DNA from 2 places in the Pseudoalteromonas sp. SD03 genome. Region 1 is predicted to be linked to the other one. Evidence: predicted binding sites of a transcription regulator. Region 1 holds the regulator's gene; the other holds the start of a gene.
What was found. The regulator LexA, encoded in region 1, represses DNA repair genes until DNA is damaged. The targets are predictions, from matches to a motif close to TACTGTATNNNNATACAGTA.

Region 1 (7,702 bases):
GATGCACAATTTAAATGAATTAATGGCTGATCTTTACGTGCGGAGTGTAAGTGAATATTACGTGCCACCAACTCTTTGCCGACCCCAGTATCACCTAAAATAAGGACACTAAAGTTTGATGCCGCAACCAGTTTTATCTCATTTTTAAGCGTTTGTATTGCTGAGCTTTGGCCAATAATTTCACCACCATCACGTTTGAGCGCCTCACGGTTTAACGCTTGTACTAATTCACTAGAGTGCTGCGCATGTTGTTTGTAATGGGCAAGCTCTAGGGCTGTTTTAAAGTGCGCACTGCACAAGGTTTGTAAGGTGTTGAGTGTATCAGTGGTAATACCGTCAAACGCATTGGCGTTAAGGCTATCAAAGGTCAGAATGCCAAGTAGTGCGTTTTTATCATAAAGGGGTAACCCTAAGCAGGCATGCACTGGAATATCACCGGTTTTAGCCAGTAGTAGCCCGTCGTATGGATCAGGTAGTGGACAGTCATGTGCAAATTGCAGAGCCAAACGACTACTGCAGATGGCTTTAAGGCGAGGATGCTCCGCAATATCAAAACGTCGTCCTAGGCTATCGGGCATAAGCCCTTTAATGGCTAAGGGTTTTAATTGCTCACCTTGGCGAATTAATAATGCACTGGCATCGCTGGGAATAACACGTTCAACCGTGGCTAAAAGTTGCTCAAAACTGTGAGCATGTAACGTACTTTGCGCAAGTTCTAATGCAACTTGCGTCAGGTTGAATTGTTGGTTCATGTCAAAATGACCTTTTAGTGTATTTTTACAGGTTTTATAGTAGGTCATAAAGACCCATCTTGTAAAGCGAGTTAATTTAACCTTTTGAATATTATAGGTTTAATTGGTTGGCACACTCTGTGTAATGCTAAATGCAAGCAGTTAGTTATTACATAGGAAATAAACATGTTATCCGATAAAACCATACAAATAGTTAAAAGCACGGTGCCATTGCTTGCAGAGGCAGGTACGGTCGTAACCGATCATTTTTACAAGCGCATGTTTAGTCATAATCCCGAGCTTAAACATATTTTTAATATGACTAATCAAGAAACGGGTCGTCAGCAATTTGCATTATTTAATGCGTTGGCTGCGTACGCGCAAAATATTGATAATTTAGCCGTGTTAAAAGAGGCGCTAGCGCGAATTAATCATAAGCATACCAGCTTAAATATTTTACCTGAGCATTATCCTATTGTGGGCGCACATTTAATCGGTACGTTAAAAGAGCTTATTCCTGAGCAGTTTACTGCCGATGTTGAATATGCGTGGCGCGAAGCCTACGGTGTACTTGCTGATATTTGTATTACCGAAGAAGCGGCATTGTATGCGCACAGTAAAAACAACCATGGTGGCTGGGCAGGCACGCGCCAGTTTGAAATTACTGATAAACATATTGAATCTGAATTCGTAACTAGTTTTACGCTGACACCTGTGGATGGTAAAGCAGTTATTACCTACAAGCCAGGACAGTACATTGGCATTAAAGTTAAGCCTGAGGGCGCAGAATATGAAGAGATCCGCCAGTATTCTATTTCGCAAAAGAGCAATGCTAAAAACTATCGTATTAGCGTTAAAAAAGAGTGCCAACCAAAGCCTGGCGTGGTGTCTAATTATTTACACTCACTAGAGCAAGGCGCACGAGTAGAGTTATACCCGCCAGCGGGAGATTTCATTTTAAAAAATGAGGCAACTCCAGTGGTACTTATTTCAGCAGGCGTTGGCCAAACCCCGATGATGGCGATGCTGCAAACGCTACTTAGTGGTGATAAAAATCAAGCGATTAGTTATTTGCACGCGTGTGAAAACAGCCGCGAATTTTCATTTAAAGGGTATTTAGCGCAGCAAACGGCAATGCATCCACAGCTAAAAACATTTACTTGGTTTAATCAAGGTGGCGAGGAGTGTGATTTCACTGGGCTAATGGATTTATCGGTGCTTGAGGCATCATTACCTATTAGCGAAGGGGCATTTTATTTGTGTGGACCAGCATCATTTATGGCTTACGTAAAAGGCCAGCTACTTGATTTAGGTGTGCAAAGCTCAAACATTCACTACGAAATATTTGGACCACACCAAGCGTTATAGGTTAATTAAAAGCGTGTGTTACACGCTTTTAATTTAAACTTACAGCTTTTTACTATTTGTGTTAGCAGCATAAGCTTGTTGTTGCCAAGCATTAAATAGCTTTTGTTGTTTAGCTGAAATTTTTAAACCATACGTTTTTTGCATGTAAGCGTACGCATCGGCAATGCGTTTACGTGCATGAACAGGCGGTTCAACAACACGTTGTTTAAAATTAACTTTAACCTCACAGCGACCATATTGCGTCGCGTTTTGGGCTAACATGCCAAAGCGGTAGTTTGAGCGATCGGCGTTAATTTCACCAATTGCAGGGGCTAAATTGTTTATATCGGCTTCCATCAAGCGAAACTTAGCGCTAACTTTGCGGCAGTTTTTACGCCCACCATCTTGCCAACATTGTAACTGGTGACCAAATTCCCATGCAGGGACAATATGTTCCCATTCAATTCGCAGGGCACGTTGATTTACTTTGCCTGAGCGGGTTAGTGTGTTGCGAGGCACGTAGCCACAATGGGTAGGGTCGGGTACCAACTTTTTGCCTTGTTTTTTTATATCGCAACCACAATAAATACTTTTAGCGTTTTCGGGAAGGGTATTAATTAAGTGCTTTTTGGCACTCGAAAACCGCGTAAATTGTTCGCCCATTGCTGAAAAACAAGCACAGCAAGCCAACAAAGCTAAAATAAACCGAATCATATCCATCACATACGTGAACTACAGGAGCGGCTAGTTTAAGGCCTAGAATAAAAAAGTAAACTGCCGCCGGCATGCTTTAATTTTAATTTGCGTATTTTGTGTAGGGCGTTTTTTAGGAGTAAATAGTGGGCAATATTCAGAGGCTAACGCTAAAAACGCGTTAATGCAGTGATTCCTGCGTTGTTGATTTGGTATAACGGTAAAACTGCGTTAAAGTTTGCAATGAGATTAATAGAGGGTAAAAACGAGATAATGTCGGAAATTCAATTTTTAAATGTAGATCTAGAGCTTGAGTCAAAGCAAGATATTAGCGTATTAGTTGCTGATTTAAAAAAGGTCGCAACTATTTTACATTATGATAAAGACGAATACCGTCAACTTGCTCGCATTGAGGTTGCAGGTGAAATAACCACGCCAGATAAAGCGATTAATCACTTGTGTGAGTTAATCGAGTCGTGTTCACGCAATGCATTAAAGCAATGGTTGAGTTGTTCACGCAGAACTTTCGATATTGGGTTTGAGTCTGGCACTTCGCCAAAATGCTTTAACCAAGCCTTACATGCAGATACCTTGTTACGTATATCTGCAATTGGTGCAGGCGTAGAAATTACTATTTACCCTTTCGAAAAGTAATTTAATTTCAACCTTGGTTAATTGACTTACTAGCCTTTTCGCTCTACTACGGCTGCGGTCATACGTGATACGCAGCAAAGCTCATTGCGGCTATTGGTTATTTTAATATCCCAAACCGAGCTGCGCTTGCCGATATGATAAGCTCTCGCTGTGGCCGTTAATGTGCCATTGCGTGATGCCTTTAAATGACTTGCACTGATCTCTTGGCCAACACAATAAAACCGATTGAAATCAACCACAAAATTAGCGGCATAACTTGCTACTGTTTCAGCAAGCACCACATTTGCACCACCATGAACGATACCCATAGGGTTATGATGCTCTGGAATTGCCGGCATAGTTGCCACTAAGTAGTCATCACCAATTTCACTGATTTCTATTCCCATGGTTTTCATGAGTGTCCCTTGGCCTGTAATACCTTGATCTAATTGCTTACAAAACTCTAATGTAATCGGTTGATGCCAAATACTCATGCTAGCTCCTTGGATAAGTAATTGAGAATTAAAATTTATTAATATGATAATGCGTTGCTAATAATTACATTTATCACCCTGCTTTTAAAGTAGGTTATTGTTTGATGATAACGGCATATAAGGCATTAATTTATATTTGCGATTTTTAAATAACTGTATATACTCACAGTTAATTGTACTGTATGGAAAACCAGTTGTATGCGACCATTAACGAAACGCCAAGCGCAAATACTCGAACTCATTAAAGTGTTTATTAAAGACACTGGTATGCCTCCTACACGTGCCGAAATTGCACAAACACTGGGTTTTAAAAGTGCGAATGCTGCAGAAGAACACTTAAAAGCACTGGCCAAAAAAGGTGTGATTAAAATGAAGCCAGGCGCGAGTCGGGGCATTCAGCTTGTTGAAGAAGAGGAGCCAGAGCAGTTAGGCTTACCTTTAATTGGCAGGGTGGCTGCCGGTGAGCCTATATTGGCGCAACAGCATGTAGAAAGCCACTGTAAAATTGACCCTTTAATGTTTAAACCTGCGGCCGATTTTTTATTGCGTGTTAACGGTATGAGTATGAAAGACATTGGTATTATGGATGGTGATTTACTTGCTGTGCATAAAACCCAAGTTGCCGAAAATGGACAAGTTATTGTTGCCCGTGTTGACGACGATGTAACCGTGAAGCGTTTAGAAAAAGCGGGCAGAAAAGTACTCTTACATGCTGAAAATGATGAGTTTTCAGCTATTGAGGTCGATTTAGAAAATGAGTCGTTCAATATTGAAGGCTTAGCGGTAGGTGTTATTCGTAACGCTGACTGGATGTAGTATTAAAGCATAATTTAGCGCTTAATAGTGATTAGGCGCTGGGTTTGTTAGCAGCACAATGTCTAACTTATCAAATGTATGACTATATGTTGTTAAGTGCTTCTCCTATCATAAATAAAATCACTAAATACTTTATAAATAAACAAATTTACTCTGCTTTTTTAAGTTAACAATTTTTTATATTTCTATCCTGTAATTTCAATACACCCCTTACTAAACCTGACTCTTAGATTAATTGCCTGACTAGTTGCTATTTTTTTAGCTGCGCATTTTAAAAAATACACCTTGTTTATTTTTCATACTCACCTTGCTTATTGTTTATTTTTTAACTAGTTATTAAAGAGCTGGAATAAAAATAACTCACAGCTTAGTCGTTTTGAGAACACACATTTACTAAATCCAGCACCCTTATAAAAAATAAAAATAACGAATAGGCGTTTAAGCCGTATGCCTCTTCGCTTTGCGTCAGCAATAGCATCAAAGGAGCCGTCACATGGGTAAGCTGAGTTCTTCCTTGTGGCTTATATTGTTTGTTTTTTCGCAGAATGTGCTTGCTAATAGCCAATATAATATGCGTAAAGGCGTAACCGATATAAGTAATAATGTATACCAACTGCACATGACTATTTTTTTAATATGTTGTGTGATTGGGGTGATCGTGTTTGCCATTATGTTTTGGGCACTCATTCATCATCGCAAATCTAAAGGGGCTGTCCCTGCCCAATTCCATGAAAGCACCAAAGTAGAAATACTGTGGACTGCGATCCCTTTTGTCATATTAATTGTTATGGCCATTCCTGCGACTAAAACCTTAATTGCCATGGAGGATGCCAGCAAAGCTGATCTCACCATTAAAATTACAGGCTCACAGTGGAAGTGGCATTACGAGTATATGGGGGAGGACGTTGAGTTTTATTCCATGCTAGCTACACCTCAAAATGAAATAACCAACCTTGCTGATAAAAACCCGAATTATTTACTCGAGGTCGATAAACCGCTGGTACTACCAATTAATCAAAAAGTACGTTTTTTAATGACTTCAGATGATGTTATTCACTCATGGTGGGTGCCTGACTTTGCCGTTAAAAAAGATGCAAACCCTGGGTTTATTAATGAAACATGGACCAATATTAATGAGGTTGGTACTTACCGTGGGCAGTGTGCAGAGCTTTGCGGTAAAGATCATGGTTTTATGCCTGTTGTGGTAGAAGCTAAAACTGAAGAAGACTTCAAAACGTGGTTAGCAGAGGCTAAACAAGCCAAGCAAAAAGCAGCTGCAGCAGACGCTGCGTTATTAGACCAAGTTGTACCAAAAGAAGAGCTGATGGCGCTTGGTGAGCAGGTTTATATGGCGAGCTGCGCGGCGTGCCATCAGCCAACAGGATTAGGCTTGCCGGGTGTTTTTCCGGCTCTTAAAGGCAGCCCAATAGTCATAGGTGATATCAAAGGGCATATAGATATTTTGCTCCACGGTAAACCAGGTACGGCTATGCAGTCTTTCGCAAAGCAATTATCAATCAAGCAAATAGCAGCTGTTATTACCTATAAACGCAACGCGTGGGGTAATGACACTGGTGATGTAATTCAACCGAGCGAGATACAAGCGGCACTGGATGCTGATGGGGAGGCTAAATAATGAGTAGCATTGCAGAACAACCTAATACCAATGAGGCTCATCATGCCCATCAACCTGCCACAGGCTTTAAGCGCTGGTTATTTACAACCAACCATAAAGATATAGGTAGCTTATATTTAGTTTTTTCACTCACCATGTTTTTAATTGGTGGGGCAATGGCGATGGTTATTCGAGCTGAGTTATTTCAGCCGGGCCTACAACTGGTTGATCCTCACTTTTTTAATCAAATGACCACAGTGCATGGTTTAATAATGGTGTTTGGTGCGGTTATGCCAGCCTTTACCGGCTTGGCAAACTGGATGATCCCGCTAATGATTGGTGCGCCAGATATGGCCTTACCGAGAATGAATAACTGGAGCTTTTGGATTTTACCGTTTGCGTTTTTAATCCTATTAGCTTCATTATTTATGCCTGGTGGTGGCCCTGCATTTGGTTGGACCTTTTACGCGCCGCTTTCCACCACTTATAGTAACGACAACACAGCAATGTTTGTATTTGCTGTGCATATTATGGGTATTAGTTCGATTATGGGGGCCATTAATGTGGTGGTCACCATAGTAAATATGCGTGCTCCGGGTATGACGTGGATGAAGCTGCCGTTATTTGTGTGGACATGGTTGATCACGGCGTTTTTACTTATTGCAGTTATGCCGGTACTTGCTGGTGCAGTTACTATGGTGCTCACCGATAAATACTTCGCGACCAGTTTCTTTGATGCCGCTGGTGGTGGCGATCCGGTGATGTTCCAACATATTTTTTGGTTTTTTGGTCACCCTGAAGTTTATATTATGATTTTGCCTGCCTTTGGCATTATTTCTACGATTGTTCCCACCTTTTCACGTAAAAAACTATTTGGTTATGCCTCTATGGTGTATGCCACCTCCTCCATTGCCTTGTTGAGCTTTATTGTGTGGGCGCATCATATGTTTACCACTGGTATGCCCGTGGCGGGTGAGTTGTTTTTTATGTACGCGACTATGCTGATATCGGTACCTACCGGCGTAAAAGTATTTAACTGGGTAGCGACTATGTGGCGCGGGTCTATTAGCTTTGAAGTGCCAATGCTGTTTAGTATCGCATTTATTGTGTTGTTTACTTTAGGTGGTTTTTCGGGGTTGATGCTAGCGATTACACCTGCCGATTTCCAATATCATGATACCTATTTTGTGGTTGCACACTTTCATTATGTACTCGTAACGGGCGCGGTGTTTTCTATTATGGCGGGGGCTTATTATTGGCTGCCAAAATGGACCGGAAACATGTTCAATATTACCTTAGCAAAATGGCATTTTTGGTTGTCGTTAATAAGTGTAAATGTGCTGTTTTTCCCAATGCATTTTGTGGGGTTAGCC
Region 2 (7,702 bases), on a different replicon from region 1:
GAAATGGAGTATAAATTTTGTGAAATATGTGACACTTCATTAGGTATAGAAGATCAATACAACGAAGGTAAATGTGGTTCATGCCAATATAGTTACGAAAAGTTTATGGCAGAGTAAGCTAACAAATCGCTCAAAGTGGACGCAAAACATTTGGCTTGCGCTGATTCTTCGCTAATTTTAGCCAACAATTTTGCGCCCGTTAGCGAGACGTTAGGCATCAAGTTGAGCACTCACGAAAAGGACAATTAATTGAAAGTTTATAAGTTCAGGGGTCCAGAGCAGATGGACTTTGTCTTTGATATCTTATTTAACAAGCGAATTTATTGTGCTGAGTGGCATACATTGAATGATCCGGTAGAAGGTGTATTCGTTTACTCTCATAGCGGTAAAAATCAGGAGTCAGTCGCCAATTTTATGAAAAAAGTCGAACAAGCCAAAAAGCCTCTCCGTGTTTGTTCACTATCCAAAACTTTTGATGATCACTTGCTTTGGGCTCACTACGCCAGTGGTTTTTCAGGAGTGGCTATCGAGTTTGAAATCGATGCTACAGAGGATGAAGTAGTAGATATTACTTACAGAGGTGTATTTGCTGGCGTTAACGAATCAAATAGTGCAGATCCTTCTTCTGTAGCAAGGGCTGTCCTATCTTCTAAATATGACGCTTGGTCGTATGAAAAAGAAATACGGATCCTTACAACGGATAGTTTTTATAAACTAAAAAAACCAATCAAGAAGGTTATTGCTGGGCATAGAATGTCTCAACCACTCTTTGACGCCCTTAGAATTGTCTGCGAAAAACTGGATATTGAAGTTGCTCGTACTGGTATTGGGGATGAGGGCATTGATGCAGACTATGTTTCACCGTATGGAGAATCACACTAGTTATGCCTAACAAACAGCGCAAGCGGGACAACATTTATATCAAAATTAAACCTAAAGAAATTCCAGAACCAGAATCATTCGATGAAAAAGAAGTTTATGCTTTTTTTGGTTTGGCTTCATTTTCGGCGCAATGTTTAGAAAAAGCTTTGGTGAATTTAGCTTTTACATACTCTCTCACTAATAAAAATATAGTGACTCAAGAAGAATGGGATGCTCTTTTTGACGACGTAAATAAAAAAACATTTGGTCGCTTGTTGGGGATGGTAAAAAAAGAGCTTAGTACCTCTGATGAGATGTTAGCGGAATTGAAACAAGCCTTAAATAAAAGAAATTGGTTGGCTCATGATTATTTTTTTGATTCGATGGGTCAATTTCATACTGAGTCAGGACGTATGAAAATGATTAAAAAATTAACTGAATTGATAAAGCTATTCAATAAATGGGACCAATTTATAGAAGGTGTCTACTTACACATCTGGCAACAGCATGGTTTAACAGAAGAGGTTATTTCAAGGGAAATAGAAAAGCTCAAAGCAGAGAATACCTAACAAACGCTTCAACAAAGGACGCAAAAAGCACGCATTCGTCCAAACTCATATTTGTCCAAAAAAGAGTTTATCTGACCGTCTGCTTCTCGCTCTTTGCCGAAGTTCGGCTAAGTGCCATAAGCGGATATTAATAAAGCGCCTTACCTTGATTTGTTAAGTTGTTTTGCTTTCTTTTTATCCCTAATCCATAAAACTGAGCCATTTGTTTTTTTCATCTCAAACAAATCTATAGCTTGAAATAAATCACTCAACTTCTTAAAGCCATAATTACGCTGGTCAAAGGATGCGTGATTTGAAATATGTGTACCGATTGGTCCTAACATGGCCCAGCCATCGTCTTCTTCGACAGCCTCAATTGCTTGCCTAAGCAAATTAATTAACTTGGTGTCACTTTTTATGTTCTTTTTTTGTTTTTGTATAGGAGGGTCTTTTTCGCTATCTTCGTCAAGATAGAGGAATAGTGAACAACTATTAACGAAAGCTAGTGGTGCTTTACGTTCACCAAAACCAATCACAAATTTACCATCAGCCAAAGAACGAGTTACCAAGGGAGTAAAATCACAATCGGACGACACCAGGCAAATAACATCAATGTCTTTAGTATACAGCACATCCATAACATCAATTACTAATGCCATATCTGTGGCATTCTTGCCTTTGGTAAGATCGAACTGTTGCATCGGCTGTATTGCAAATTCATGAAGCACGTCTTCCCACGGTTTCAGGTTTTGATTTTTCCAATTTCCATATGCTTTACGAATGTTGACTACACCATATCGCGCCAACTCGGATAGCACTTTATCTATCTTTTGAGCAGGTGCGTTATCTGCATCAATAAATACCGCAATTTTCTCTTTATCTCTCACAAAAGCTTCCTTGAAACTTAAAATCTTATTGACCACTACAGTAAACAGTTTCTCGACTTTTTCTAGTAAATACTTAGGCTATTATTTTCCATATTCCAGCCAAATAACAGTATTGTAGTGGCTTGGTTAATTTGGGACCCAAATTAGAGGCGTCTCCTTGTTGGTCATCTGCTGCTAGTTGCAACCATTTGAACTAATTAAATTGTTTATAAATGTTTTTTCTATAAGGTTTTCTTGGAGTCCATATTTAATTTTTATGTGTCTCCATTTTTTTACGTACTTACAATGAAAGTGCTTATTTCGGGGCATCCACTCATGTGGCGGCTGAGCGCCTTTAGATTGGTTGGCGTTATCTTCCACAGCTAAGAGATTTTCAAAGTCGTTGGCAAACGATCTTCTTTGCTCTCGAGTCCAGTATTTGCCACCCATCTCATGAGCATGAGCTAAGGGGACAATGTGGTCTATGTCGATATCTGAGGCTTTATAAAATGTTTGAGCAGTGTATGGGTCTATCCATTCACCCCAAGAAACGTTGCAGGGCTTATTTCGTTTAAATTTAACTGGTGACTTTGAATCTCTAATGAGTATTTCAGCCCTTGCATCCTGGCAGTCATTATCGGCATCAACCCAGTGTGGCCAATCTTTTCTATTATAATTAAGCGAGCCAACCCCAAAGCCTTGTGGCACTGGTTTATTTATATTTGGCGTACTGGATGTTGGTTTGCTTTTACCGCTATGGCAGTGATACTCGTTTCGCTTTTTATCGTTATGGCAACCCTCTGAATTCGTTCGACCACTGTGAGCTGAGGCACTACTGGAGGCCATCAAAGTTAGTATTAATATTAGCGCTTTCATTTAAATTCCTTATACCTGATTTTTTTAACCAATAACGTCACTGTCTAAAACTAGGGTTGATAAATATACAATAACCGATTTAATTGCACTTTATAATAGGGATGTCTGACCAACGTGTTGTGTAGTGAGGTGATAAGAAAGCACGCTTCATATTCCATGTTTGTGTAAGCTTTTCACTGCCGAGTGATAAAGTGCCCACGCCATAACGTTTATTTATAGCATCTAAGCATTCCATCATCCTTGGTTTATCTTCGCTGACAGAAAACATGTCAGCCTGTTGGAATAACTCACTCTCTAATTCTATTGCACCAATACCGCAGCGATAAAAGCGCGTATTTACTTTAAAAATATCATTTATGACATCCGAAACGGCTTTAGCCATAACGCTGGTATCCGATGTCGGTATGGGAAAGTCGTAAAGAAGTGATTTTTTATAATAAAATTCTTCGTGAGGTGAGCTGGCAGCAAATATAACGATACGTTTTGCTAAAGACTGCTGTTTCCTCAGTTTGCGGCCAACAATGGCAGCATGCGTAACGAGAGCTGATTTTAATGTTGTTATATCACAGACTCTTTCACCAAAGCTTCTTGTAGAGTATATCTCTTTTTTATTCTGCTTTACTTCATCCCAACTTAAACACGCAATACCGTTTAATTCGCTGACTGTTCGCTCAACGACAACACTGAACATTCTTCTCATGGCTTTTGGGTTTTGGCAAGCGAGCTCCCATGCCGTGTTAATCCCCATGAACTTAAGCTTTTTTCCTAGACGGGAGCCTATGCCCCATACATCAGTGACATCCATTCGCATCAATATTGCTTGGCGAGAATGTTCATCGTTGATAACAGCAACACCGTTATAGCCGGACAGTTTTTTAGCTGCATGGTTGGCGGCTTTAGCTAGCGTAGGCGTCGTACCAAACCCTACACCAACCGGTAGACCGGTTTCACGCCAAACAGCACGGCGTATTGTTTGTCCATAGTCGGCCCAGTCATCAATGATTTTAGTGAAGCCAGTAAAGCGAAGAAAAGACTCATCGATACTATATACATAGTGGTCATCACAAAAGCGGTTTATGACCGTCATCATTCTCTCGCTCAAATCAGCATACAGCTCATAGTTTGATGAGCGAACAACTACATTATGTTGCTCTAGGTAGTTTTTAACTTTGAAGTAAGGCTGGAATTTAGGAATGTTCAGCTTTCTGGCAATAGGGCATATGGCGCAAATACACCCATCGTTATTTGTTAGAACCACAACTGGTTTAAAGCGAATAGAGGGGTCAAAGACCTTTTCTGCACTCGCATAAAAAGCAACAGCATCTACGAGGGCAAACATCGACTCAGCTCGGCTTTATTCTTATGAAGACGAATGCTCGATGTGACAACACCTTCTAATTTAAAATCATCACCTTCAGAGATATAAACAGACTGATAGTTTTTAGAAGCAGAAATGAGTAAACGGTTTGTTTTATCTATTATTTTACACACAAAAGTCCCGTTGTAACTCGCAACTATTACATCGCCAGTACTCACATTTTCAGCTCTATCTACAACAAGTAAGTCACCATCGAAAATCCCTACATCTTGCATTGATTCACCCGATGCTAAACCAATAAATGTCGCATTAGGGTGCTTTATTATGAGTTCATCGAGCGAAATCCCAAGCTCTGTGTACTCTGCTGCGGGAGACTCAAATCCTGTAATACCGGCCTCTATAAAAATTGGAATAACAAACATACGCACCTCTATACTGTTTATTTATACAGTATAATTCAGCTTGCAAAGCTTACCAAGAAATTTAAATGTTAAATGAGAGCTTAACTAAGCTAATATCGTTTTTACTTCAGCAAAACAATGAATTATCGAGATTTCACCTTTAATGAGATATTACTATTTTATGAAAACTATTGTGTGGAATATTATTAAATAAAGACTGGCCTCAAAATCTATTTATGTCATTAACGTAAAGGTGGACTTTTTTGAGTAAACTATAAGAGATCTGAAGAAGGGCTCTGATTTTCTATGGATTAGTATGGAAGTTGGGCTTTGAACGAGAAGCCGACGGCCACTTTAGCGCATTTTTGGACAGAAATGAGTTAGAGCCAACGGACGGCTCTGTGCCATTTTCGGTCTTTCGACTGCAATATTACATCTTAAAACTAATTGCGACTACAGATGTTCACCATCTCATTTTTGATTAAACTTATCGTTGAGTATTATTTTCCCTGCTGAGAATACCAATAGTTTTTATACGCCAAACTTCCCCACAATACATGGGCCAATGCAATTTCTGAAGTATCATGATTAACATCTATTGGTGATAGTGTGTTGAGTTCATAATTATATTGAAAGTTCAAAGGTGCTTTACTTGGCTGAAGGATGGTTACTTCATCATTAACCATATAAGCAAAATTCTCTGCATACTGCATCATAGCTCTATTAGAAGCCGTTGGAACTGTTAGGTCTTGACCTAACATTGGTGAAATATTCTCTATACCCATTAATGACAAAAGAGTTGGTGCTAAATCGATTTGACTGACTATTCGTTGATCTAAAGTGGGTTCTTTACCTGAGTTTAGGATCACACCCGGAATATGGAAATTGTTAATAGGAACAAGATCTTTACCCATTGCTCTTGCATCATGGTCGGCAACAACGAGGAATATTGTGTTTTCCCAATAGGCTTGCATCTTTGCTTTTGCAATAAATTGTCCTAAGGCATAATCTGCATATTGTATGGCTTTATGGCGCAGTAATTCTTTGTCATCATACTTCGTCAATTGTTTATCGCTATACTGGATAGAGGTAACAATACCGTCAGGAATTTCAAATGGATCATGGTTACTTGACGTAAATATGAAGCTAAAAAATGGTTTTCCTTCGTTATGAAGCTTAGTTAACTCAATATCAGCTTGATTAAACAAATCACCATCGCTTGCCCCCCAAGACGCTACAAATTGTGGGTTTTCAATATCATTAAAGTCAACAATGTCTGTAAAACCGTTTCCTAGAAAGAAGCTTTTCATGTTGTCGAAATGACTTTCTCCACCATAAATAAATTGAGTCTCATAACCATTTTCTTTTAGCAGAGATGCAATAGTAAAGAAGTCCTTTTGCGATTTGTCTAACTTAACTACTGCCCTAGAGGGAGTTGGAGTAAAGCCAGTTATAACCGCTTCAATACCTCTAACGGAGCGAGTGCCTGTTGCGTATAATCGTTTAAATGCCCAACCTTCTTGATTTAATTTATCAATTTCAGGTGTCAGCGGGATTCCACCAAGAGATGATACATATTGGGCACCTAAGCTTTCTTCAAGGATAATTACCAAGTTTTTTGGTTGCCCCTTAAAGCTCGGAGAGCGCTTACTTAAAGTGGGTAAGTTATCGTTTTTGAAGCTGTCTAAAGGTTGTTTTGACTCCTGACGAACTAGCTCAATAACTCGATCATCTTCCATCTTGCCATACAACTTAGCTGCATTTTTTTCATCACCGAATTGATTAAGCGCATAAGCAACACTGTAGGTCGAATTTAATGTAAGTGAATTAACTAGTGGGTCAGTGGAAAAGTACACTAAGGCAGGATTGATTGGTCTGTGGCCTAATGTCCCTCGTGCAGATAAAGCAATTATTACAAAAAGCATCAAACAAGAAACCAGCCTACTTCCGATTGCTGCGTTATCTTCTTTTACTTTGTTAGAGACTACGTGATCAGTAAACTGCCATATTTTTTTAACAGGAAATAGCAATAGAGCAAACACTATCAATATTGTTATCAAATGACCATTCACCAGCATTTTAGACACTTCATCAGGATAAGCTAGATATTCAATAAATAGCCTGTTTGGTCTAAAGCCGTATTCATTGATAAATGCGGGCGTTGCTAATTCAAAAAACAATATGCCCATAAAGCAGATCAAAAACCAAATTCGCAAAACCAATGACCAATATTCTTGAAATCTAGTTTTTGACACCCAAGGGTGCAATAACGCCGGGATGGCGCATAAGTAACCTACGCTACTTAAGTCTATACGAAAGCCATTTGTGATTAGGCTCCATATACTATTTAAGTCATTAAATCTATCTAATTGCCAGATAGCCAACCCTGTTCGTACTAAGGTTAGGAATAGCATGACAGAAACAGAGAATAGTAGGAATGGTCTGATAAAGCTGTAGATAGAAGTAAACATCGCAATTCTTTTTAGTGAATAACACGATGTTTACTGTATTAGGTTAAACTTAAGAATTGCTTAATTAAAACTGATAATTAGACATTAATGTTGTTTTAAAGCAGGTCGTTGAGGTAGAAGTATGATCAAAACTACTATTACAAACAGTAGTGTCGCGGTAGCTGAATATCTACTCAATTCCAAACCACCGTGCGCAACAGGCTTGTCTAAAAAGTCACCAACAACCGCGCCTAAGGGACGAGTCAAAACAAATGCAAGCCAAAATAACATTGTTCTAGATACTTTAGTGAACATATATAGGGTTAATACAATTCCTAAGCCTGTACTGAAAATATATGCAGCTCCAATATAACCCAATCCA

Region 2: a site for LexA is predicted at 4,903-4,922, ahead of ABZP26_RS17515 (LexA family protein). Genes of this name have one in related genera too.

What each region holds. Positions count from the first base shown of each region.
Region 1 covers NZ_CP162514.1:3,341,531-3,349,232, reverse strand. The annotation lists gene norR (nitric oxide reductase transcriptional regulator NorR) at 1-752, opposite strand, end outside; gene hmpA (NO-inducible flavohemoprotein) at 918-2,099, shown strand; gene ABZP26_RS15640 (endonuclease) at 2,139-2,792, opposite strand; gene ABZP26_RS15635 (hypothetical protein) at 3,045-3,425, shown strand; gene ABZP26_RS15630 (PaaI family thioesterase) at 3,455-3,898, opposite strand; gene lexA (transcriptional repressor LexA) at 4,097-4,714, shown strand; gene coxB (cytochrome c oxidase subunit II) at 5,208-6,350, shown strand; gene ctaD (cytochrome c oxidase subunit I) at 6,350-7,702, shown strand, end outside.
Region 2 covers NZ_CP162515.1:234,758-242,459, reverse strand. The annotation lists gene ABZP26_RS17545 (hypothetical protein) at 1-117, shown strand, start outside; gene ABZP26_RS17540 (DUF2971 domain-containing protein) at 250-882, shown strand; gene ABZP26_RS17535 (hypothetical protein) at 885-1,430, shown strand; gene ABZP26_RS17530 (NYN domain-containing protein) at 1,571-2,296, opposite strand; gene ABZP26_RS17525 (DUF1524 domain-containing protein) at 2,471-3,151, opposite strand; gene ABZP26_RS17520 (Y-family DNA polymerase) at 3,231-4,490, opposite strand; gene ABZP26_RS17515 (LexA family protein) at 4,475-4,891, opposite strand; gene ABZP26_RS17510 (LTA synthase family protein) at 5,371-7,341, opposite strand; gene ABZP26_RS17505 (membrane protein) at 7,426-7,702, opposite strand, start outside.